One region of the Streptomyces sp. SS8 genome, then DNA from elsewhere that is predicted to be linked to it. Evidence: riboswitches for the same ligand, from Rfam matches in the RefSeq annotation. Region 1 holds a riboswitch; the other holds the start of a gene.
The links. Region 1 has a riboswitch for glycine ahead of gcvT (glycine cleavage system aminomethyltransferase GcvT). Riboswitches for the same ligand answer to the same signal wherever they lie in the genome.
Positions count from the first base shown of each region.

Region 2: another riboswitch for glycine. It lies ahead of gcvP (aminomethyl-transferring glycine dehydrogenase); the one in region 1 lies ahead of gcvT (glycine cleavage system aminomethyltransferase GcvT).

Region 1 is NZ_JBSVCZ010000027.1:75,335-82,620, reverse strand. It holds gene ACW69E_RS23105 (L-serine ammonia-lyase) at 485-1,915, opposite strand; gene glyA (serine hydroxymethyltransferase) at 2,108-3,376, opposite strand; gene gcvH (glycine cleavage system protein GcvH) at 3,451-3,828, opposite strand; gene gcvT (glycine cleavage system aminomethyltransferase GcvT) at 3,973-5,100, opposite strand; glycine riboswitch at 5,275-5,384, opposite strand; gene ACW69E_RS23085 (AAA family ATPase) at 5,720-6,316, shown strand; gene ACW69E_RS23080 (enhanced serine sensitivity protein SseB) at 6,431-7,210, shown strand.
Region 2 is NZ_JBSVCZ010000031.1:47,624-54,909, forward strand. It holds gene gcvP (aminomethyl-transferring glycine dehydrogenase) at 1-1,939, opposite strand, end outside; glycine riboswitch at 2,121-2,218, opposite strand; gene ACW69E_RS24445 (PRC-barrel domain-containing protein) at 2,378-2,755, shown strand; gene ACW69E_RS24450 (DNA polymerase IV) at 2,671-4,125, opposite strand; gene ACW69E_RS24455 (MerR family transcriptional regulator) at 4,223-4,822, opposite strand; gene ACW69E_RS24460 (bifunctional nuclease family protein) at 5,007-5,480, opposite strand; gene ftsR (transcriptional regulator FtsR) at 5,545-6,345, opposite strand; gene ACW69E_RS24470 (FHA domain-containing protein) at 6,367-7,179, opposite strand.

The sequences.
Region 1 (7,286 bases):
CCGGCCGCCGCAGAGCCGGTGCCGTACGGCGGCCGTGGGGGTCGATCAGTCGGTCGCCGCACGGCCGGCGACCGAGGGGCCGGGCCACGGCAGGGGTGGCCCGGGTCGACGACGGTCGGGGCCTGTCGACGCCGACAGTGTTGATTCGCTCTGATGGGTTGTCAATGGTTTCCGCAAGGATTACGGAAGGCTCCTGACGCCCTGAATCTTCGCCGAACCGAGTAATCCCTGATCAAATGCCATGCAGAGTGGGCTTTCCTTGGCCGCTTCCGTGGATTGCGTCGATCATGTGGGCGATCAACGAGAGAGATTCGCCGCAACTTCCGGATCTATTCCGGAAGTTGCGGGACCGGATACGGGTCACCCACGGCGTGGACGGGGGACGAGGGGGAACACGACCGTCCCCGGCCCGAGGGACACGGACCGGGGGCGGAACGGGGCGTCGGCCCCTGCGGGCGGACGGGAGTGAGGGCCGGACGCCCCTTCAGCACTCGATGACGTTGACGGCGAGCCCGCCGCGGGCGGTCTCCTTGTACTTGACCTTCATGTCCGCGCCCGTCTCCTTCATCGTCTTGATGGCCTTGTCCAGGGAGACGTGGTGGCGGCCGTCGCCGCGCAGGGACATCCGCGCCGCGGTGACCGCCTTGACCGCGGCCATGCCGTTGCGCTCGATGCAGGGGATCTGGACCAGTCCGCCCACGGGGTCGCAGGTCAGGCCCAGGTTGTGCTCGATGCCGATCTCGGCGGCGTTCTCGACCTGCTCGGGTGAGCCGCCCAGGACCTCGGCGAGACCGCCGGCGGCCATGGAGCAGGCCGAGCCCACCTCTCCCTGGCAGCCGACCTCGGCGCCGGAGATCGAGGCGTTCTCCTTGAACAGCAGGCCGATGGCGCCCGCGGTCAGCAGGAAGCGCACGACGGTGTCGTCGTCAGCCCCGGGTACGAACTCCATGGCGTAGTGCAGAACGGCCGGGATGATGCCCGCCGCGCCGTTGGTGGGGGCGGTGACGACGCGCCCGCCGGCGGCGTTCTCCTCGTTGACCGCCATCGCGTAGAGCGTCAGCCACTCCATGGCACGCGACGCGGCGTCCCCCTCGGCGCGCAGCCGCCGTGCCGAGGCGGCCGCCCGCCGGCGGACCTTCAGGCCGCCGGGCAGGATGCCCTCCCGCGACAGGCCGCGGGCCACGCACTCGCGCATCACCCGCCAGATCTCCAGCAGACCCGCGCGGATCTCCTCCTCGCTGCGCCAGGCCCGCTCGTTCTCCAGCATCAGCGCCGAGACGGACAGGCCCGTCTCGCGGGTGGTGCGCAGCAGTTCGTCGCCGGTGCGGAAGGGGTACTTCAGCACCGTGTCGTCGAGTTTGATGCGGCCGGCCCCGGCCGCCTCCTCGTCCACCACGAAGCCGCCGCCCACCGAGTAGTAGGTCTTCTCCAGCAGCGGCGTGCCGTCGGCGCCGTACGCGGCCAGGGTCATGCCGTTGGCGTGGTACGGCAGCGAGCGGCGGCGGTGCAGCACCAGATCGCGGTCGACGTCGAAGGGGATCTCGTGGCCTCCGTGGGCCTCATGGGCCTCACGGCCCTCGGAGCCGCCCTCGCCGTCGCCCTCCCCGCCGGCGGTGAGCAGGCCCAGCCGGCCCGACTGCCGCACCCGTTCGACCTCCGCCTCCGCGGCCTCGACGTCGACGGTGCGCGGAGAGTGGCCCGCCAGGCCCAGCAGCACGGCCTTGGGCGTGCCGTGGCCGTGGCCGGTGGCGCCCAGGGAGCCGAACAGCTCGGCCCGCAGCGAGGCGGTGCGGTCCAGCACGCCCTCCTTCCGCAGCCGGCGTGCGAACATCCCGGCCGCCCGCATGGGGCCGACGGTGTGGGAGCTGGAGGGGCCGATGCCGATGGAGAAGAGATCGAAGACGGAGATGGCCACGGTGGCGGACTCCCTTGTCTGCTCGTGGTTCGCGGCCCGCCGGGTGCGGCGGGCGTGGGGCCCTGCGGGTGTGCGGGGCGGGACACGGTGTCGGTGGACCGGACGGTCGGGAGGGACCGGGCGGTCGGGATGGACCGGGCGGACCGGGTGCGCCGCCGGCGTGGGCGGCGCACCCGGTGCCGCGCCGGGGGCCTACAGCCCCGGGTACAGCGGGTGCCTGTCGGCCAGCGCGGAGACGCGGCCGGCCAGCTCCTTGGCCTTCGCCTCGTCGAACGAGGGCTTCAGCGCCTCGGCGATGACGTCCGCGACCTCGCGGAAGTCGTCGGCGGTGAAGCCTCGCGTGGCCAGCGCCGGGGTGCCGATGCGCAGGCCGGAGGTGACCATCGGCGGACGCGGGTCGTTCGGGATGGCGTTGCGGTTGACGGTGATGCCGATGGAGTGCAGGCGGTCCTCGGCCTGGCGGCCGTCCAGCTCGCTGTCGCGCAGGTCGACCAGGACCAGGTGGACGTCGGTGCCGCCCGACAGCACGGCGACGCCCGCCTCGGCCGTGTCCGGCCGCGTCAGCCGCTCGGCCAGCAGCTTCGCGCCCTCCAGGGTACGGCGCTGGCGGTCCTTGAACTCCTCCGTCGCCGCGATCTTGAAGGAGACGGCCTTCGCCGCGATGACGTGCTCCAGCGGGCCGCCCTGCTGACCGGGGAAGACCGCGGAGTTGATCTTCTTGGCGTGCTCCTGCTTCGACAGGATCACCCCGCCGCGCGGACCGCCCAGCGTCTTGTGGGTCGTGGTGGTGACCACGTCCGCGTACGGCACCGGGTTGGGGTGGAGACCCGCGGCCACCAGACCGGCGAAGTGCGCCATGTCCACCATCAGCAGTGCGCCCACCTCGTCGGCGATGCGGCGGAAGGCGGCGAAGTCGAGCTGCCGGGGGTACGCCGACCAGCCGGCGATGATCAGCTTCGGGCGGCGCTCCCGCGCCAGCCGCTCGACCTCCTCCATGTCGACCAGGCCGGTGGCGGCGTCGACGTGGTAGGCGACCACGTCGTAGAGCTTGCCGGAGAAGTTGATCTTCATGCCGTGGGTCAGGTGGCCGCCGTGCGCCAGGTCCAGACCCAGGATGGTGTCGCCCGGCTGCAGCAGGGCGAACATCGCCGCGGCGTTGGCCGAGGCGCCCGAGTGCGGCTGGACGTTGGCGGCCTCGGCGCCGAAGAGGGCCTTCACCCGCTCACGGGCGATGTCCTCGATCACGTCGACGTGCTCGCAGCCGCCGTAGTAGCGGCGGCCGGGGTAGCCCTCGGCGTACTTGTTGGTGAGGACCGAGCCCTGGGCCTGGAGAGCTGCGACCGGGGCGAAGTTCTCCGAGGCGATCATCTCCAGGGTGCTCTGCTGGCGGCGCAGCTCGGCGTCGACGGCTGCGGCGACGTCGGGATCGACCTCGTGCAGGGAACTGTTCAGAAGCGACATCCGGGTCTTTCCGATCGTGGTGGGATGGCGGCGGACGGCGGATCCGGGCGCGGAAGGGGCGGACGGGCCGCCGCTCACTCGCCGGTGAAGGCGGCGTACTCGTCGGCGGACAGCAGGTCCGCCGGCTCGTCCGTCACCCGGACCTTGAACAGCCAACCGCCCTCGTAGGGGGCGGAGTTCACCAGCGCCGGGTCGTCCACCACGTCCTGGTTGACCTCGGTGACCTCACCGGTGACCGGCGCGTACAGGTCGCTGACCGACTTGGTCGACTCCAGCTCGCCGCAGGTCTCGCCCGCGGTGACCGTGTCGCCGACCTCAGGGAGCTGCACGAAGACGACGTCGCCGAGGGCGTTCGCCGCGTGCTCGGTGATGCCGATCGTCGAGACGCCGTCCTCGGCGGCCGACAGCCACTCGTGCTCCTTGCTGTAGCGCAGCTGCTGGGGGTTGCTCATGGCGTGATTCTCCTGATCAGGGGTGTGGTGTGAGAAACGGGTCTTGCCAGGTGGGACGGTGTCCCGGGCCGGTGGTGCGGCAAGCGGTCGGTCGGGCGGTACGGCTGGTGGGCGGTACGCGGTGGTACGGAGCGGCCGGGGCCGTCAGCGCTCGCGCCGGTAGAACGGCAGCGCGACGACCTCGTAGGGCTCATGCGTACCGCGGATGTCCACCGCCACACCCCCGGTGCCCGGGGCGGCGTGGGCGGCGTCCACGTACGCCATGGCGATCGGCCTGCCCAGCGTGGGGGAGGGGGCGCCGGAGGTGACCTCGCCGATCACCGAGCCGTCCGCGCCGACCACCGCGTACCCGGCGCGCGGCACCCGGCGGCCGGCGGCGACCAGGCCGACCAGCTTGCGCGGCGGGTTCTCGGCGGCCCGCGCGGCGGCGGCCTCCAGGGCGGCGCGGCCGGTGAAGTCGCCGGGCTTGTCGAACTTCACCACGCGGCCGAGCCCGGCGTCGAAGGGGGTGGTGGAGCGGGCCAGCTCGTGCCCGTACAGCGGCATGCCCGCCTCCAGCCGCAGCGTGTCGCGGCAGGACAGCCCGCACGGCACCAGGCCCTCGTCCGCCCCGGCCTCGGTCAGCGCCCGCCACAGGGTCTCGGCGTCGCCGGGGGCGACGAACAGCTCGAAACCGTCCTCGCCGGTGTAGCCGGTGCGGGCGATCAGCGCCTCCACGCCCGCCACCGTGCCGGGCAGCCCGGCGTAGTACTTCAGGCCGTCGAGGTCGGCGTCGGTGACCTTCGCCAGGACGGCGGCCGCCCGCGGCCCCTGGACGGCCAGGAGGGCGTAGGCGTCGCGGTCGTCGCGCACGGCGGCGCCGGTGAGGCCGGAGGCGCCGAGCCGCTCGGTGAGGGCGTCCAGCACCACCTGGGCGTTGGAGGCGTTGGCGACGACCAGGTACTCCTCGTCGCCCAGCCGGTAGACGATCAGGTCGTCGAGGATGCCGCCGGACTCGTCGCAGATCATGGTGTAGCGCGCCCGGCCCACGGAGACGGCGGACAGATGGCCGACCAGGGCGCGGTCCAGCAGCTCGCCGGCCTGCGGGCCGGTGACGGCGATCTCACCCATGTGGCTCAGGTCGAACAGGCCGGCGCGGGTGCGCACGGCGTTGTGCTCGTCGCGCTCGCTGCCGTAGCGCAGCGGCATGTCCCAGCCTGCGAAGTCCGTCATGGTCGCGCCCAGGGCGCGGTGCACGGCGTCGAGGGCGGTACGGCGGGGGGAATCACTCATGGTCGGCAGGCTCCCAGGCGAGGTGGCGATGTCGTACGAGGACGGCGGGAAGGACACGTCCTCCCCATCTGTCATCGGAACCTGAGAGGTTCGCCGCGAGTCCGCACGGGCGGGCCACGGCTTGCACCTTGGGTGGGACGGCTCCGCTCGGGGCCGCCCGCTTTTCAGATCTGCCTCGTCCACACGGTATCGGGGCCTGAGAGATTCAAGGGAGGACTTGCTCCTTCGGCGCCCCGGAAACCGTCGTTACCAGCGTTTTCCGGGAACTCTCCCGTGCGGACTCGATCGGCCGGTATGCAGTTGACCCGCTCATCATCGCACGCCCGGCGCGCACCGCCCCCGGGCGGGCGCGAAGCCGTGCGGCCGGGCCCGTGACGAGAGGGGTGACGTGACGGGTACGGCACCGTGACACACCTGATGAGCTGCCGTCTTGTCCACCGTCGTCCTTCTTGACACGCTCAGGGTGACGCCGCGAGCACGTGGCGCGAAAGCGGGGAGGGCGTATCCGGTGAGCAGCCTGGAGAGTGCTTGTACGGCACAGGGCGGAGCGCCGCCCCGGCGCAGGGCGGTGCCGGGGAAGGCGGCGCCCGCGGCGGTACCGGCAGCGGTGCCCGCGACGGTGCCGCGGAGAGCGGCGGGGGCCGGCGGACGCGATCTGCGCGGCACCGCGGCGGTGCGGATCCTGCGCTTCCCCGCGGGCGACCGGGTGGTCGTCTCAGGGCTGCCGGGCAGCGGCAAGTCCACCCTGATCCGCCGCGTGGTCGCCGAGGGCGACGCGGTGGTGCGGATCGACTCCCAGGACGTGCGGGAGCGCTGGGAGCGGCGGATGCCCGCCCGGCTGCCGTACGCCGTCTACCGTCCGCTGGTGAGGATCGCGCACTACCTCGCGCTGCGGCGGGCCCTGGCCTCGGGCGCCGGTGTGGTGGTGCACGACTGCGGGGCCCAGGGCTGGGTGCGCCGCTGGCTGGCCCGGGACGCGCGGCGGCGCGGGCGGGCCGTTCACCTGCTGCTGCTGGACGTGCCGCCCGAGGTGGCGCTGGCCGGGCAGGCGGAGCGGGGGCGCGGAGTGTCGGCGTACGCCTTCGCCCGGCACCGGCGGGCGGTGCGCCGGCTGGTGGCGGACGCGGAGGCCGGGCGACTGCCCAGGGGCTGCGTCGCGTCGGTGCTGCTGGACCGGGGAGCGGCGGGGGCACTGCGCGGGGTGGTGTTCGACTGACGTTCGCGCCCGACGCCCGCGACCGGCGTTCGCGTGCCCCGCGCCCCGCGCGCCCGTGAAAGCGTGCGCGGCCGGCGGAGGAGCACACCCGCCCGGTGCCGATAGGGTTTTCCCATGACCATCCCGCAGCAGTACGGACCGGGGCACGGCGGCGGCTGGCCCGGCAACGAGCTGGAGGAGACCCTCGCCGCCTCCCTCGGCGCCCCGGGAGCGGGCGCCCGGCTGCTGGAGGTGCTCGGCCGCAGCAGTCTGTGGGTGCCGCTGCCCGAGGGCGGCTCACCGGCCAGCCCCAACCTCGACCTGCCCACGATCCAGCTCGACGGGGCGCCCTATGTGCCCGTCTTCAGCTCCGAGCAGCAGTTCCGGCAGTGCGCCGGCTCGCATCTGCCCTTCGCCGTCGCGCCCGCGCGGGAGTTCGCCCGGGGTCTGCCGCCGCAGGTGGGCATCGCGGTCAACCCCGACGGCACCGTCGGCGTCCCCCTGCCACCCGAGGCCGTGGCCGAACTGTGCCGCGAGGGCGGGGCCGAGGGGATCCCGGGGACGGCGAGCGGCGCCCGGGTCCGGCTCTTCGAGCCCGACTGGCAGGAGGAGCCGGTGGACTTCCTGGCCGCCGCGGCCGGGGAGTTCGCGGTACTGCCGCAGGTGCGCACCGCACGCCGCGGCCTGGCCAGCGTCGAGGGCGACCCGCCCGCGCTCTTCGTCGGAGTGGAGCTGGACCTGCTGGACCCGCAGGCCCGTGCGGCGGCGCACGACGCGCTCGGCCGCGCGCTGGGCCGGGAGCCGGTGCGGTGGCCGGTGCAGATGGTGCTGCTGGACGCGGCCCAGGACCCGGTCGTGGACTGGATGCGCCAGTGCGTGCGGCCCTTCTACGACCGCCAGGGCCGGACGTACTGACCCCCGGGCCGCCCGGTGCCCCGCCCGGTGCCCCGCGCGGCACCCCGCGTGGCCGCGCCCGGGTGTCCGGCCCGCT
Region 2 (7,286 bases), on a different contig from region 1:
TCTTGGCCCGCAGGTCCTCGACGTCCACGTCGCCGTTCTCGCCGGTCCTGACGACGACGACCCTCATCCCGGCCATAACGGCGCTGGCGGCGTTGGTGCCGTGCGCGGAGGAGGGGATCAGACAGACGGTACGGCCCGTCTCGCCGTTCGCCCGGTGGTACGCCCGTACCGCCAGCAGGCCCGCCAGCTCACCCTGGGAGCCGGCGTTGGGCTGGATGGAGACCTTGTCGTAACCGGTGACCTCGGCCAGCCGCTCCTCCAGCTCTCGGATCAGCGTCAGGTACCCCTCGGCCTGCTCGGCGGGCGCGAAGGGGTGCAGTGCGCCGAACTCCGGCCAGGTGACCGGCTCCATCTCGGTGGTCGCGTTGAGCTTCATGGTGCACGAGCCCAGCGGGATCATGCCGCGGTCCAGCGCGTAGTCCCGGTCGGCCAGCCGGCGCAGGTAGCGCAGCATCGACGTCTCGGAGCGGTGCCGGTGGAAGACCGGATGGGTCAGGTACTCGTCGGTACGCAGCAGGGCGGCGGGCAGCACCTCGCCGGCGGCCTCGTCCAGCACCTCGGCGTCCGCGGCCCCGGACTCCACACCGAAGGCGCCCCACACCGCGGCGAGCTGCTCGCGTCCGGTGGTCTCGTCGCAGGCGATGCCGACATGGTCGGCGTCGGTCAGGCGCAGGTTGACCCCGGCCTCGCGGGCGGCGGCCACGACCTCGGCGGCCCGGCCGGGCACCCGCGCGGTGACGGTGTCGAAGAACGTGTCGTGGACGATCTCCACTCCGCCCTCGCGCAGCCCCTGGGCGAGGACGGCGGCGTAGCGGTGGGTGCGGCGGGCGATGGCGGCCAGCCCGTCGGGGCCGTGGTAGACGGCGTACATCCCGGCCATCACGGCGAGAAGCACCTGGGCGGTGCAGATGTTGCTGGTGGCCTTCTCCCGGCGGATGTGCTGCTCCCGGGTCTGCAGGGCCAGGCGGTAGGCCCTGGTGCCGTCGGCGTCCACCGAGACGCCCACCAGGCGGCCGGGCAGGTTGCGCGCGAACTTCTCCCGCACCGCCATGAACCCGGCATGCGGCCCGCCGAAGCCCATCGGCACGCCGAAGCGCTGGCTGGATCCCACCGCGATGTCGGCGCCCAGCTCGCCGGGGGAGGGCAGCAGGGTGAGGGCGAGGAGGTCGGCTGCGACGGTGACGACCGCGCCCAGTCCGTGCGCCTCCTCGATCACGGCGCGCAGGTCGCGCACGGCGCCGGAGGCGCCCGGGTACTGCAGCAGCACGCCGAAGACACCCCGCTCGGCGACCTCGGCGGGGATACCGCCGGACAGGTCGGCGACGACGACCTCCACCCCGGTGGGCTCGGCGCGGGTCTCGATCACGGCGATGGTCTGCGGCAGGCAGTCCGCGTCGACCAGGAAGACACCCTGCCTGACCCTGCCGGCCCGCCGGGACAGCGCCATGGCCTCGGCAGCCGCGGTGCCCTCGTCCAGCAGCGAGGCCCCCGAGGTCGGCAGCCCGGTCAGGTCCGCGACCACGGTCTGGAAGTTCAGCAGCGCCTCCAGGCGCCCCTGCGAGATCTCCGGCTGGTACGGGGTGTAGGCCGTGTACCAGGCGGGGTTCTCCATGACGTTGCGCAGGATGACCGGCGGAGTGAAGGTGCCGTGGTAGCCCAGGCCGATCATGGAGTCCAGCACCTGGTTGCGCCCCGCCAGGGAGCGCAGCTCCGCCAGGACCTCCGCCTCGCTGCGGGCCGCGGGCAGGTCCAGCGCCTCGGTACTCCTGATCACCTCCGGTACGGCGGCGGCCGCCAGCTCGTCCAGCGATCCGTAGCCGACCTGGGCGAGCATCTTGGCCCGCTCACCGGCGTCGGGGCCGATGTGGCGCTCCTCGAAGGGAGTGCCCCGCTCCAGCTCCGCGAGGGAGATGGTGTGAGGAGTGCGGTCTGCTGTCATCTGGAGGCCTCCTGGTCTGCGCGACCTGCGAGGGGCACCGCGGCGCGGGTGCCCCGACGGCCTCCCCCTCTGTCATCGCGACCTGAGAGCTTCACCGGTCCGCGCGCGGCCCGGTTTTCACCGTCGGTGAGGAGGGGCTGCGGCGTCGTCCGTCGTGGCCCGCCCTGCTTTCCAGAGTGACCTCACCCGCGCGGTACGTGAGCCTGAGAGATTCCGGGGAGGATTTGCTCCTTCGGCGCCCCCGGCACTGTCGCCGGAGGACTCTCCCGCTCGGGGTCAACAGCCACTTCAGAGCCTACCAGCGCCCGCCGGCACCGACCCGGCGGCGGTTCCCGCCCGCCTCCCCGAGTGGCCGATGCGCCGAATATGCCGTTTCGTTGTTTGTGGCGACTGTTCGCGAGCAGGCGCCTTCTCGTGCGAGGAGTTGGAGGGACCACCGTGCAGACCGACATCGACCCGCGGGATCTGATAGGCCTCAAGGCGTTCGACAGCACCGGACAGAAGATAGGGACCGTGGACGAGGTGTACCTCGACGACGCCACCGGCGTCCCCGAGTGGGCGGCCGTGCGCACCGGGTTCTTCAGCCGCGACGCCTTCGTCCCGCTGGAACCCAGCGAGGTGGCGGACGGGGCGCTGAAGGTGCCCTTCGAGCGTTCCCTGGTAAAGGAGGCGCCGGACTTCGGCGTGGGCCGCCACCTCTCCCCCGAGCAGGAACTGCAGCTCTACCGCCACTACGGGCTGGGGGCGCCCGGCGCCCGCACACCCGCCTCCGACGAGGACATGACATTCGGGCGGATCGCGGGCTCCGAGGCCTGACCACCCCACGGCGGCAGCGGCTCGGAGGGCTCCAGCTCCGGGTCGTCCACCGCGAAGGTGCGCACCCGGCCCGGCGGCGACCCGGGCTGCTCGAACCGCACCGTGACCCGCCCCAGACCACTGCCCTGCACCCAGCCCGGCCCGTACCGCGCATGCCGTATGTCCAGGCCGGGCAGCCAGTGCCTTACCTCCCGCGTCTCCCTCCCGGCCGCCGGTCCGCCCGCCGCCTCAGGCGGAGCGGGGCTCGGCGGCCGGTCCGCACCGGGGAGCCCCGCGGCCCGGGCGCCGGCCTGGGCGAACAGGTCCTCCTGGGTGAAGTCGGCCAGCCCGCTCACCCCGACTCCCAGCAGTCTCACCCCGGCGGTGGTGTCCACGCCCTCGACGAGCCGGGCGGCGGCCTCCCTCACCACAGCCGGGTCGTCGGTCGGGCCGCGCAGCGTCTCGGAGCGGGTGAGCGTGGAGAAGTCGTAGCTGCGGATCTTGACCACCACCGTGCGTCCGCTGCGCCCCGCCGCCCGCAGCCGTGCGACACAGCGGTCGGCGAGCCGTGCGATCTCGGCCTGAATCCTGGCGCGGTCGGTGAGGTCGGTGTCGAAGGTGTCCTCGACCGAGACCGACTTGGCGTCGCGCTCGGCGACCACCGGCCGTTCGTCGATCCCCCGCGCCATCTCGTACAGCGCTCCGCCGTGCGCCCGGCCCAGCAGGCGGACCAGCTCCGCCTCTCCCGCCTCGGCGATCTCGCCGACGGTGGCTATCCCCGCCCGGCGCAGGGTCTGGGCGGTGGCGGGCCCGACACCGGGCAGTGTGCGCACCGGCATCGGCGCCAGCAGTTCCCGCTCGGTGCCCGGCGGGATCACCACCAGCCCGTCGGGTTTGGCCTGTTCCGAGGCGATCTTGGCGAGCATCTTGGACCCGGCCAGCCCCACCGAGCCGCTGAGCCCGGTGGCGGCACGGATGTCCCGGCGCAGCCGTTCGCCCACGGCACGGGCGGCGTCGGCGGACCAGCGCCCCGCCTCTCCCGCCGCCCCGCCCGCCTGGAGGTCCACGAACGCCTCGTCCAGACTGAGCGGCTCCACCAGCGGCGACAGCTCGCGCAGCAGTCCCATCACCACCTCGCTGACCCGGCGGTAGAGCCCGAAACGGGGAGTGAGGTAAGCGGCGTTCGGGCACAGCCGGCGGGCCTGTGCCATCGGCATCGCCGAGTGCACCCCGAAGACCCGGGCCTCGTAGGAGGCGGTGGCGACCACCCCCCGCGGCCCGAGACCACCGACGATCACGGGCTTCTCACGCAGGCTGGGCTTGGCCGCCTGCTCCACGGCGGCGTAGAAGGCGTCCATGTCCAGATGCAGGACCGTCGGTGTCCCTCTCACACCCTTGATACTGCCCTACGTCACCGACAGGGACGGCCGCGTCGTCCGCCTGCCCCGCCCCGCCGGGCGGTACCGGTGGTCCGGCCGTCGCGCCGGGTCATCCCGCCCGGTTGCGGCGGCGCGCCAGTTCGTCGGCCGGGTTGTCCCCGACGACGGTCTCCCCGGTGTCGACCCGCTCGGCGTGCAGCCGGGACAGGGCGGCCTCGACGTCCCGCCACACCACGCCGACCGCGATCCCGAAGACCCCCTGACCGCCCTGGAGGAGGTCGACGACCTCGTCGGGCGATGAGCACTCGTAGACCGTCGCGCCGTCGCTCATGAGCGTCATCCGCTCCAGGTCCCCGATCCCGCGCGAGCGCAGGTGCCTCACGGCGGTACGGATGTTCTGCAACGACACCCCGGCGTCCAGAAGCCGCTTGACGATCTTCAGTACGACCACGTCGCGGAAGCTGTAGAGCCGCTGGGTGCCCGAGCCGTACGCCGGGCGGACACTGGGCTCGACCAGACCGGTACGGGCCCAGTAGTCCAGCTGCCGGTAGGTGATGCCCGCGGCCGCGCAGGCCGTCGGCCCGCGGTAGCCGACCAGCTCGGGCCCTGCGCCCTGTGCGGTGGGGGCGGACCGGGCAGTGGGCCGTATGGAGGATCCGCGCAACGGATACGGATCGCCCGCCGCCCTGCTGTCGCCGGTGCTTCCCACGCCGACCCTCCGTCCTTCACGTCCCGCGGATATGCCCGGGACCTGCCCAATCGACGGTAGGCAGTCACTCGGGGTGCGTCAACGATCGCCACACTCGGCACGCCGAGTGATAATCACCCAGGGAGTGGTTTCGCGTGTCCCCATCGCGGGAATGGGTGCCGGAATGGTCTGATGTGGGCGGCGCTCACTGGTTGCTGGTACCGAAGTCCTCCGGGGAAATCTGGTCGAGGAACTCGCGGAACTTCTCCACCTCGTCCTCCTGCTCGTCCGGGATCGCGATCCCGGCGTCGTCCAGCACACCGTCGCTGCCGTAGATCGGCGTCCCGGTGCGCAGGGCCAGCGCTATGGCGTCGGACGGGCGGGCGCTCACCTCCACACCGCTGGCGAAGACCAGCTCGGCGTAGAAGACGCCCTCTCTGAGGTCGGTGATCCGCACGGCGGTGAGCTCCTGCCCGACCGCCTCCAGGACGTCCTTGAACAGGTCATGGGTCAGCGGGCGGGCGGGCGTCATACCCTGCTGGGCGAAGGCGATCGCTGTCGCCTCCCCAGGACCGATCCAGATGGGAAGGTACCGGTCGCCTCCCACCTCTCGCAGGAGAACGATCGGCTGGTTGGAGGGCATTTCGACCCGGACACCCACAACGTCGAGCTCGTTCACACAGCAACCCTAGGACGTGCGCGCCCCCTTTGGGTAGTCGGGCACCCCGTGACCCGGCCCCGTGTCAGCGCGGCCGCGCCTTCAGCGCCGACCGCACCAGGGCCGCGTGCAGCCGCACGGCCAGCGTCGCCAGCTCCCGCGCGGTCGTCTCCGCGTGCGCCCTGGTCTGCGGATTGCGGTGCCGCCGCAGCGGTGCCACGACCTGCTCCACCAGCCCGGCCTCCCGCTCCGCGGCGGCCTTCACCACCCGCAGATGCCGCGGCTCCAGACCGTACCGGCCCAGGTCCGCGACGATCCGGGCGACGACGACGGCCTCGGCGTCGTACCCGCCGTCCCCTCCGGGACCGAGCAGGCCGTACGACTCCCACTCGGCGAGCTGCTCCTCCCCCGCCCCGACGGCGGCCAGGAGCTCCGCGCGCCCCACACGCGCCGTGCGGGGGAGGTCCGCGCCGTCCGAGCCGTCCGGATCGCGGTCCTGCGGGGCGGCGGCCGAAACCGGACCACCCTCCTGCGAGTCGAACGGATCGATGACCTCGGACGGCCTCACCGGGCCGGGCAGGGCCACCTCCTCGCCGCGGTCGAGCGCGTCGAGGTACTCCCTGATGACCCGCAGCGGCAGATAGTGGTCGCGCTGCATCCGCAGTACCCGGCTCAGCCGCTCCACGTCCGCCGCGGTGAACTTGCGGTACCCCGACGGAGTCCGCTGCGGCTCCACCAGCCCCTCGGACTCCAGGAAGCGGATCTTGGAGATGGTCACCTCGGGGAACTCGTCCCGCAGCAGGTTGAGCACGGCTCCGATGCTCATCGGAGCGGACTTCGCGCCGGCGGTGCCCCTGCGGGCACCGCCGGACCGTGGTTGCAGCATGGACGCCCCCGGGGCGGTGGGTCAGACGGTGCGCTGGCTGGCGAAGAAGACCAGCCTGTACTTCCCGATCTGGACCTCGTCACCGTTGTTGAGCACGACCGAGTCGATCCGCTCGCGGTTGACGTACGTGCCGTTGAGACTGCCGACGTCGGCGACCGTGAACCGGCCGTCCGGGCCGCGCCGGAACTCCACATGACGGCGGGAGACGGTCACGTCGTCCAGGAAGATGTCGCTCTCGGGGTGGCGCCCCGCCGTCGTCAGCTCGCTGTCCAGCAGGAAACGGCTGCCGGAGTTCGGCCCCCGGCGCACCACCAGCAGCGCCGAGCCCATCGGCAGCGCGTCCACGGCCGCCTGAGCCTCGGGGGACAGCGACGGCAGGGCCGTCTGTCCCGTCATCTCCGCGTCGTAGGCCTCGATACCCGAGATCGAGATGGTGGAGGTCGTCTCCGAGGAACGCTCGGGTGCGGCACCTCCCCGCAGCGGTGCCCCGCAGTTGGAGCAGAAACGGCTCGCCTCGGCGGCGCGGGTCCCGCACCTGGCACAGACCGGCAAGTCGGCTCCTCCACCCGTACTCGAGGCTGATGGTGCCTCGGAACCTATGCGGCCGGATGCTTCCCGGTCAACAGAGACAGGGCCGTGACCACTCGAATCGTGGCCGGACGCGACCTCGTCACGGAAGAGCGGGCGTTCCGTCCCCTCCGCCGCGGGCTCGCCGCCGCGGGGCGCACGGTGCCGGGCACCGTCCCCGGCACCCTGACGCTTACTACCGAACAACTTCCCAAGAAAACTCACGGGCGATTCCCCTCGCACGAAACAGACCCGCCCGTGGGGCAGGACAGACCCTCGATGCTCACAGTGGCCGAACCGGACGCCCTCACAACGTCCCTGGCCTTCGGACAGTTTCCCTTACCCGCAGGTCGGCAAGCGCGCCGACCCCCGGT